Regions from separate parts of the Brevibacillus sp. AG162 genome, predicted to be linked through region 1. Evidence: riboswitches for the same ligand, from Rfam matches in the RefSeq annotation. Region 1 holds a riboswitch; each other region holds the start of a gene.
What was found. A riboswitch is a leader RNA that binds a small molecule or an ion and turns the genes downstream of it on or off. The one in region 1 is predicted to bind S-adenosylmethionine.

Region 1 (3,164 bases):
TTTACGGCTACAGTGACATCGGGTATTTCTTCGGCGATGGCTGCTACCTTTTACCCTGAGAATCGTCAACCGATTACACAGTACTTCGGGAATGGCGATACGATAACGGTTCCGGTCAAGGCAGGAAGAATGAACATCCGCTTAATGCGCAGTGGAGGCGTCAACAACGCTTTTACATACGTGTTGACGAGTAAATTTTTGATCAATCCTGACCGAAATGAACCGAACGATACACAAGAAACGGCCAGACCGCTTGTAGGGAACCAAATCAGTGTGACAGGCAATTTTCATGATGAAGGCGATCAGGATTGGTTCTCCTACTACGTTCGTGAGTACGGGCATTTAGATGTTTCTGTTAGCCCTGACAACAAGCGAGTGGATTTGTTGCTGGGTCTTGGTAAACAAGCGCCCGGCCAGAAATCAGTAGTCTGGGATCCTCTATACGATAATGGGACAAAGGACAATCCGACAGAGCGGGTTAGTAAAGAGGTTTCCCCGGGTAAATATTACATCCGTGTGAGCGAGTATTCGCGGAATGCAGTCAATGGCGAATACCAGCTGGATTTGGGATACACGCCAGTTAAAAAAGATTTCAATGAGCCGAATGATACCTATCAAAAAGCGTCTCCGTTAAGCGGTGGGACAGTGATGTCAGGAACAATTCCGACAGCAACTGATTCCGACTGGTTCCAATTTACTGTCAATAGCGAATCATACGTGACATTCCGAGCGCCGTATATTCCTGTGGAGAGTGGCTTTCGTTTCGCACTCTACAGTGATCGAAACATGAACTATGCACTTGCTTCGACGAATGAGGTAGCCGAGCTTTCCAATAGTGGGAAGGACATTATCGGGGTGCGCTTGCAGCCGGGAAAATACTATGTACGCCTCAATAGCGGTACTGCGTTCAAATATGATTCGTACCGACTCACGGTGACGCAGCAGAAATTGGTAGCTGGGTATCGCGATATTTCGGACCACTGGGCGCGCTCAGAGATCGTCAGACTAAGCTCTCGCGGTATAGTAAATGGATTTAATGATGCGTCGTTCAAGCCGAATCAGGCAGTGACCCGTGCAGAGTTTGCGACGATGCTGCTTAAATCGATGCGTGCGACCGGTTCCAAGGTAGCGACTACCTACACAGGAAAAACGGCCTTCCGGGATATGCCAAAGCGGCACTGGGCGTATCACAATCTAGGTGTAGCCTATCAGTTAGGAATATTGAAAGGGTACCCGAAGAATGAAATGAAGCCGGATCAGCCGATATCGCGTGCAGAGATGGCGGTAATGATCGCGCGGGCACGTGATGTTTTGATGTATAACCGTGGTACCTCGAATTATCAGGATGTGCCAACGAGTCATTGGGCTTCTCCTGCCATTGAGGCTTTGACATCTAAAAATTGGCTCAGTGGGTACGGATCTTCCTTTAAACCGAATGGAAGGGCAACTCGCGCCGAGGTAGTTGTGGTACTTTCCAAAGCTTATCAATTATAAGTAAAATTTTTCCTATTGACATCTCTGAAAAAAACAATTATTCTATTATCCGTAATGGATACTCTTATCCAGAGCAGGCGGAGGGACTGGCCCTATGAAGCCCGGCAACCGATCTCGAGCGGTGCTAACCAGCAGAACGGACATCTGTTCTGGCCGATAAGAGGATGAAGGAAGCAAAAAACGCTCAAACCTTTTCCTCCTAAAAATGGAAAAGGTTTTTTATTTGCGTTTTCGTAGATAAAATCCTGACTCGGCTACCACACTATTTGTATGAGGTCAAAGGAGGTATTTTCTCATGGCTTTGCAAAAAGGTCGTCGTCTGTTTACATCCGAATCTGTAACTGAAGGACATCCGGATAAAATTTGTGACCAAATTTCCGACTCCATCTTGGATGCGATCCTGTCCAAAGATCCAAACGCTCGCGTAGCTTGCGAAACTTCCGTAACTACTGGTTTGGTTCTCGTAGCAGGTGAAATCACTACAAACACTTATGTGGATATCCAAAAGCTCGTTCGTGAAACCATTCGTGAAATCGGTTATGACCGTGCAAAATTCGGTTTTGACGCTGACACTTGCGGTGTTATTACTGCAATTGGCGAGCAGTCCGCTGACATTGCACTTGGTGTAGACCAAGCATTGGAAGCACGCGAAGGCAAAATGACTGACGCTGAGATCGAAGCAATTGGTGCTGGTGACCAAGGTTTGATGTTTGGTTTTGCTTGCAATGAAACACCTGAGCTGATGCCACTTCCGATCAGCATGTCCCACCAATTGGCTCGTCGTTTGACTGAAGTACGTAAAAACGGAACACTTGGTTACCTCCGTCCTGACGGAAAAACACAAGTAACTGTTGAGTACGATGGCGACAAACCAGTTCGTATCGATACCATCGTTATTTCTACCCAACATGCTCCTGAAACAACTTTGGAGCAAATCAAGCAAGATCTGGTTGAACACGTAATCAAACCAGTTGTTCCAGCTGAACTGTTGGACGCTGAAACCAAATACTTCATCAACCCAACTGGCCGTTTCGTAATTGGCGGACCACAAGGGGATGCTGGCTTGACTGGCCGCAAAATCATCGTAGATACTTACGGCGGTTATGCTCGTCATGGCGGCGGTGCGTTCTCCGGTAAAGATCCGACAAAAGTTGACCGTTCCGGTGCTTACGCAGCTCGTTATGTAGCGAAAAACATCGTGGCTGCTGGCCTCGCAGACAAATGCGAAGTGCAAGTTGCTTACGCAATTGGTGTAGCACAACCAGTTTCCATCGCAGTAGATACATTCGGTACAGGCACTATTTCCGAAGAAGATCTGGTGAAATTGGTTCGCAAACACTTCGACCTGCGTCCTGCTGGTATCATCAAGCAGCTTGACCTGCGTCGTCCTATCTACAAACAAACAGCTGCATATGGCCACTTCGGACGCAATGACCTGAATGTTCCTTGGGAGCAAACAGACAAAGCAGAAGTTCTGAAGCAAGAGGCTGCTCAACTGTAATATTCAACGACATAAAAAGAGCCTGGTGTTGCTACTGGGCTCTTTTTCATGTTAGGAGCTAAGTCATCCAATTATTGGGTCAAATGTTGCACAGGAATTTGTATGACTGTGTCGAATCTCCTAGTGAGGAAGTAGAGGAGGGGTTTTTTTGCCGAACAGAAGGCTCTTC
Region 2 (3,164 bases), on a different contig from region 1:
CTGATAACCGTATCGGATCGCCAAGTCACCCAAACCACCGCCGCCAATTACCCCAGACATTGCAGTGTAGGAGACCAGCGTAACCGTCGTGATCGTAATACCCGCGATCAGGCCTGATCTAGACTCTGGCAAAAGGACATTCCAGACGATCTGCCAATTGGAAGCCCCCATAGATTGTGCGGCCTCAATCACGCCTTTATCAATCTCACGCAGCGAGGTTTCCACCAAACGCGCGAAAAACGGAGCGGCACCAAATACAAGCGGCGGAATGGCACCCAGTACGCCGAGTGAGGTTCCTACGATCATTTTCGTCACAGGAATCAGCAGGATCATCAAAATGATAAACGGTACCGAACGCAATACGTTGACAACGAATGATGCGATCGTATAAAAAGTGCGGTTTTGCAGAAGCTGTCCGCGTGAAGTCAAAAACAGAATGATGCCCAACGGCAAACCAATCAGGACGGTAAACAGAGTGGAGAAGCCGAGCATCGTGAGCGTGTCCATCGTACCTTCGCCGATTTCAGCCCAATCCACATTTTCGAATGTCCAGTCCATTTATATCACCTCTACTTCCAAGCCACGTTGGCGCAGCGTCTCAATGGTCTTTTGATTCTGTGCGACATCGCCTTCCAGCTCGATCACCAACTGACCATACGGCGTATCTTTCATACGGGAGATCGTTCCCTGCAAAATACTGAACACCGTACCTGTCTCTTGCATCGTTTGGAACAGGATCGGCTGGTACGTTTTTTCTCCGAGGAAGGTGACACGAGCAATCGTGCGGTTCCCCGAAGCCTTTTCGTGCTCGACTGCTTCGCGCAGCTCTGTAGAATCCGCTACTTGCTCCACGAATTCCTGTGTCGTTGGATGCTTCGGACGAAGGAATACATCCAGTACGTTACCCGACTCGACGATCTTTCCTCCATCAATCACGCCGACACGATCACAAATAGAGCGAATGACGTGCATCTCGTGGGTAATCAACACAATGGTCAAGCCCAGCTTGCGGTTGATATCCAAGAGGAGTGCGAGAATGGAATTCGTTGTCTGCGGATCGAGAGCCGAGGTAGCTTCGTCACAGAGCAGCACTTTTGGATCATTCGCGAGCGCACGGGCGATCCCGACACGCTGCTTCTGTCCGCCAGACAGCTGAGACGGATATTTGTCCTTATGTGCCTCTAACCCAACCAGCTTCAGCAGCTCGTTTACTTTCTTATCAATTTCTGCCTTCGGACGCTTTGCCAGCTTGAGCGGGAACGCGACATTTTCGCCGACTGTCGAAGAAGACAGCAAGTTGAAGTGCTGAAAAATCATGCCGATTGCGCGGCGCTTTTCTTGCAGCTTGCCTTCATCCAGCTTTGTTAAATCGACGCCGTCTACAATAACTTCCCCTGAAGTTGGGCGCTCTAGCAAATTGATGCACCGGATCAATGTACTTTTCCCTGCACCAGAGTGTCCGATAATCCCGTATATTTCACCTTGCTCTATGGAAAGGTCGATCCCCGTTAACGCTGGGATGGTTTTACCTTGTACTTGATAGCTTTTATGCAAATGACGCAGTTGGATCAACGCATCCACCTCCCGACCACAATCTTGATAAAATATGAAAACCCCTTTTTCATAAACGAAAAAGGGGCTGCAACGCAATGTATACGTTCGCATCCACCCTTCTCATCTACACAAGATCCAAACAATCCTGTAGGAATTGGCACCGCGACGTTCATTCGAAAATGAACCGGCTGCCGGGCTTCATAGGGCCTGTCCCTCCGCCTCTCTTGATAAGAAAGATATCTACGTATATTATGTTCGTTTTTTCTCTTTCATGATGATACAAAACGGATTATATCCTTTTTGAAAATATCACGTCAATAGTAATAGTAGGAAAAGTTTTTTTGTATCACACTTAGTCCATTACACCATTACGGGTAACTGTCGCCTTTACTTGAAATTCAAACTTCGCCTTTTTGTACTTCTCTCTCCATTCATCCATAGCCATTTTCTCTTTTCCCCTCACGTTTGCCTTATAGACAATGCCAAAGCCAGTCGGGTCGACCTCCAAATCTTGGAGCTTTTTCATGACTATCCTTGCTTGTCTTACTAATTCCTTCTCCAGGGCCTCCTCCATCTTCCTCATCAACCTCGGATTATCCAGCTTAATCGGAACGGTCAGCTCCAAAATGCGGGCTTTTAGATGGATATTCACTTTGAATTTTGGTGGATCAACCTGTTCCAATTGGACTTTTGACTCGCTGTTGATCGTATCAAAGACTAATTGCACCTCTTCTTTTTCTCCCGCTGGGCTGTTTGGAGTCATATTAAAAGTTTTAGCAGGGACTGATATCTCATAGCTGCCCGTCTTGTACTTGCCCCGAATCAGCTTTAAGATAAATGCTTCGCTGGGAGAAATCGAATCAATATATTTATCTCCTTTAAACAACGCCACGCCTTTGATAACAATTTCGTCTCCTTTGCGTGATACATAGGGCATTTGCGAATCGATTCCCTCGTCATAATAGGCTCGAATAAATTCATGAATCGTTGAGGATGGGATTTTCTCACCTTTGATATTTTGATCGATCATCCGATACATGTACGTTCCAATATTGCCCTGTGATTTATAGGGATATGTCAGTAATTCATATGTCTCCCCCTCGTACACACAAAGGAAGATTCTGCTTGAGAGCGATGGATCGCGGTACAGCGTATCGATTAGGCTTCCGATTCCTGCCTTGGCCATATCCTTTCCATAGAGCGCTACCCGCAACTGGCCTGCCAAGACACGTTTGTCCGACTGCAAGTTTGTCTTATCCCTTATGCCCTTGCTCGTCTCTCCAACATCAGACATTATCTGCATTTTTTCTTTTGCCTCGGGATTAATGGAGGGCATTACAATGGTTGCCCGAATATTTCTATCTTTTGTCAGGTCGTATCCAACCAGGGTTACGAGACCTGTTTCATCAAAAATTTGTTGATTAGAGCACCCCGCAACTGAAAAAAGGAGCACAAGCAAAAGGGTAAACCCTCTCTTCTCGATCAACCATCCCTTATTTTGGCACCGATACATCAGCAGATTCCTCCTTGACTCCACCTGTCCCCTGCCTCCAAGCTACCAACAGGTAAAGAACATAAGGATACGCATAAGCCAGATACATCCCAATCTG
Region 3 (3,164 bases), on a different contig from region 1:
TTCCTCATGCGGCTTGATATGAGTGGTATACCAGCCTTCCATCAATCGGAGAATATGACCTCGCAGCTCTTCTGCATCCACGGAAGTCATATGTCCGATATACGATTCAAAAAAGAGGTGCGCGCGGCACGCTTTCTGCAAAGCGGCGCAAGCGTCTTTGCTTCCTCGTGCAGCATTCCGCCGTGCATCCTGCATGTTTTCACCTAGATAAGGGAGGGCCTCGTATCGGAGCTGTTCTGTTGAGAGCTCTCTGACATACGAGAGAAAGGAATCCAGATCAGCGAAAGGGCAAAGATCGAGCAGTTGCAAAAGCGTCTTCCACGTATTGTGCTCCTTCGCATAGTCGACCTCTTGCCGTACAGAAGGGGACAGCTCGTCCAACAGTTGACGCCAGTAGGCAGGAGGGTGTTCCATCGTGTGATGCAATTGATCGTAGGTAGCGGCAGCGATTCCCAAGGAAGCTTCGAATAAAGGAGAGTACGTGACCTCCACCCGATAAGTTGTTCGTTCACTGCCAATGTTCAAAATTTTCATGTGACCATCCTTCCAAAATTTGTACATGATTATGTATTTTATAAATTCCGAATGTAAAATTCAATATTTTTCGAACGAAAATAGAAAAGGAAAAGAAGAATCACCAATCTCTATCCGAAGAGATCACGTGATTCTTCTGTCCTGTCAAAGGTATGGCTAGCCTACCGTGGATAATTTCGACGCACGCTGCAGCGCTTGCTCCAAATCAGAAATGATATCGTCGATCGACTCTGTGCCGACGGAGAGGCGAATAAGTCCCGGGGTCACTCCGGCGGCTGCCTGCTCTTCTTCCGTCATCTGCTGATGTGTTGTGCTCGCTGGATGAATGATGAGTGACTTGGAGTCCCCTACATTTGCGAGATGGGAGAACAGCTTCACTGACTCGATCAATGTTTTTCCTGCCTCAACGCCACCGCGAATTCCAAATGTCAGGATCGCGCCAGCACCTTTTGGAAAATATTTTTGTGCCAATTCATGCTGAGAGTCTGATTCCAGTCCCGGATAATTCACCCACTCTACAGCAGAGTGATTGGCGAGGAACTGGGCTACTGCCAAGGCGTTCTGGCTATGCCGCTCGATGCGCAGATGCAAGGTTTCTAATCCTTGCAGGAACAAGAACGAGTTGATCGGAGCGACGGCAGCGCCGATATCGCGCTGGAGCTGGACGCGTGCCTTGATAATATAGGCGAGTGGACCAACAGCTTCTGTATAGACGACACCATGGTAGCTTGGATCTGGTGTAGTCAAGCCAGGGAATTTCCCGTTGTTCCAGTCGAATTTTCCTGAGTCTACGATGATACCGCCAATGGCTGTTCCGTGGCCGCCGATGAATTTGGTGGTGGAGTGCACGACAATATCGGCCCCGTGCTCAAAAGGACGGCACAAAATCGGAGTCGCGAAGGTGTTGTCTACGATTAAAGGTACGCCATTTTCGTGGGCAATATCGGCGATGGCCTCAATATCGGCGACATCAATGCGCGGATTGCCGATTGTCTCGCAAAACACGGCTTTTGTCTTTTCATTGATAGAGGCACGGAAATTTTCCGGATTGGATTGATCAGCAAAATGAACCTTGATACCGAGGCGGGGAAGCGTGTGAGCGAACAGGTTGTAGGTACCGCCGTAGAGGCTGCTGGAAGCAACAATCTCGTCTCCTGCATGCGCAATATTCAAGATGGCGAATGTAATGGCAGCTTGCCCGGATGCGGTCGCGAGTGCACCAACACCACCTTCGAGCAGGGCAACACGCTTCTCAAACACATCCTGCGTCGGATTCATGATGCGTGTATAGATATTCCCAAACTCTTTTAAGCCAAACAGATTCGCTGCATGCTCTGTATCGCGGAAAACATAGGAGGTCGTCTGATAGATCGGAACAGCACGTGAGCCTGTTACAGGGTCAACCTCCTGCCCGCCGTGAACCGCAAGTGTTTCTGGCTTCCATTGTTGTTGATCGGACATGTCCATCTCTCCTTTTACTATGGAAATCGGCTAATAAAAAAACGGAGCATTCTCCTGAGAAGAAGAAGGGCTCCGATCATGCACGGGCTTTTGTTCATCTCTCAGAATCACTGGATTCTGCAGGAATTGGCACCATGCAGCTAGTTTGCTGGTTGCCGGGTTTCGTAGGGCCTGTCCCTCCACCGCTCTTGATGATAATGATTGTTGTCGTAATTGTATGAAAATAAAACCTCGCTGTCAATGTGAAATATACAGTTATCGGGGAGGATTTTGTGTATATATGGATGAAAGGTGTTCACTCATGCCATTAATTTGTAACGGTTTTGTCTCAAGCTGTTCACATCCCGTGTGGCTACTGCCGCAGCGAAATGGGAGATAATGGTAGAAAATAGGGAGCAAGAGCGCATAGGTGAAGCCAGGTGCTCTTCGCGTTAGAAAAGTAAAAAAGCGTGTGATATCATGGAGGTGGTTACAACTGATCTGATCGTACATATAGGAGGATAAATAGCGATGAGCCATGGAGTAAAAGAAATTACACCACAAGAGCTGTTGGAAAAGCTGGAAGCCAAAGAGGAACTGCAAGTCATTGATGTACGCGAAGTCGATGAGTGGAATGCAGGTCACATCAAAGAGGCAAAGCTGATCCCACTCGGCTTTTTGCCGCACCGTATCGATGAGCTGGATAAGAACATTCCGATTGTGATGGTTTGCCGCAGTGGTGCCAGAAGCAATACAGCTACAGAGTATTTGAGTGCACAAGGGTATGACGTGGCGAATATGGTTGGCGGCATGCTCGCATGGCCAGGTGAAGTGGAACAGTAAGATGGTAAAGAAACAGTGTGAATGCCTCCCGCGTGAATCAGGAGGCATCACGCATGGGACAAGCAGGGAGGAAGCAACCCATGAGTGAAGGAACACAATTGCAGCAGGAATCTGCGATGAAGAAACATTGGTTTCCTGTATTAGCTGGTATTATCATTTTGGCTATCGTCGGAGTATTTGGTTATAAGTACATGACACAAGAAAAGATCGAAGTGTTGAAGCCCATCGCAGACTTCACCTTGGACAACAGTGACGGAACAACCTATACATTTAATGAAAGTGCTGGCAAGGTAAGACTGGTGGAGTTTATGTTTACCAAGTGCCCGGATATTTGTCCGGCTACCACG

Region 2: it holds a riboswitch for S-adenosylmethionine, as region 1 does, so the genes downstream of both, FB479_RS26215 (methionine ABC transporter ATP-binding protein) here and metK (methionine adenosyltransferase) in region 1, are expected to answer to the same signal.
Region 3: it holds a riboswitch for S-adenosylmethionine, as region 1 does, so the genes downstream of both, FB479_RS26300 (homocysteine synthase) here and metK (methionine adenosyltransferase) in region 1, are expected to answer to the same signal.

Annotation. Positions count from the first base shown of each region.
Region 1 is NZ_VFNO01000004.1:440,488-443,651, forward strand. It holds gene FB479_RS15840 (S8 family peptidase) at 1-1,494, shown strand, start outside; SAM riboswitch class I at 1,556-1,657, shown strand; gene metK (methionine adenosyltransferase) at 1,790-2,995, shown strand; gene FB479_RS15850 (polysaccharide deacetylase family protein) at 3,144-3,164, shown strand, end outside.
Region 2 is NZ_VFNO01000012.1:59,846-63,009, forward strand. It holds gene FB479_RS26210 (methionine ABC transporter permease) at 1-558, opposite strand, end outside; gene FB479_RS26215 (methionine ABC transporter ATP-binding protein) at 559-1,572, opposite strand; SAM riboswitch class I at 1,672-1,788, opposite strand; gene FB479_RS26220 (Ger(x)C family spore germination protein) at 1,907-3,067, opposite strand; gene FB479_RS26225 (GerAB/ArcD/ProY family transporter) at 3,048-3,164, opposite strand, start outside.
Region 3 is NZ_VFNO01000012.1:77,648-80,811, reverse strand. It holds gene FB479_RS26305 (ArsR/SmtB family transcription factor) at 1-534, opposite strand, end outside; gene FB479_RS26300 (homocysteine synthase) at 691-1,995, opposite strand; SAM riboswitch class I at 2,087-2,193, opposite strand; gene FB479_RS26295 (rhodanese-like domain-containing protein) at 2,506-2,817, shown strand; gene FB479_RS26290 (SCO family protein) at 2,898-3,164, shown strand, end outside.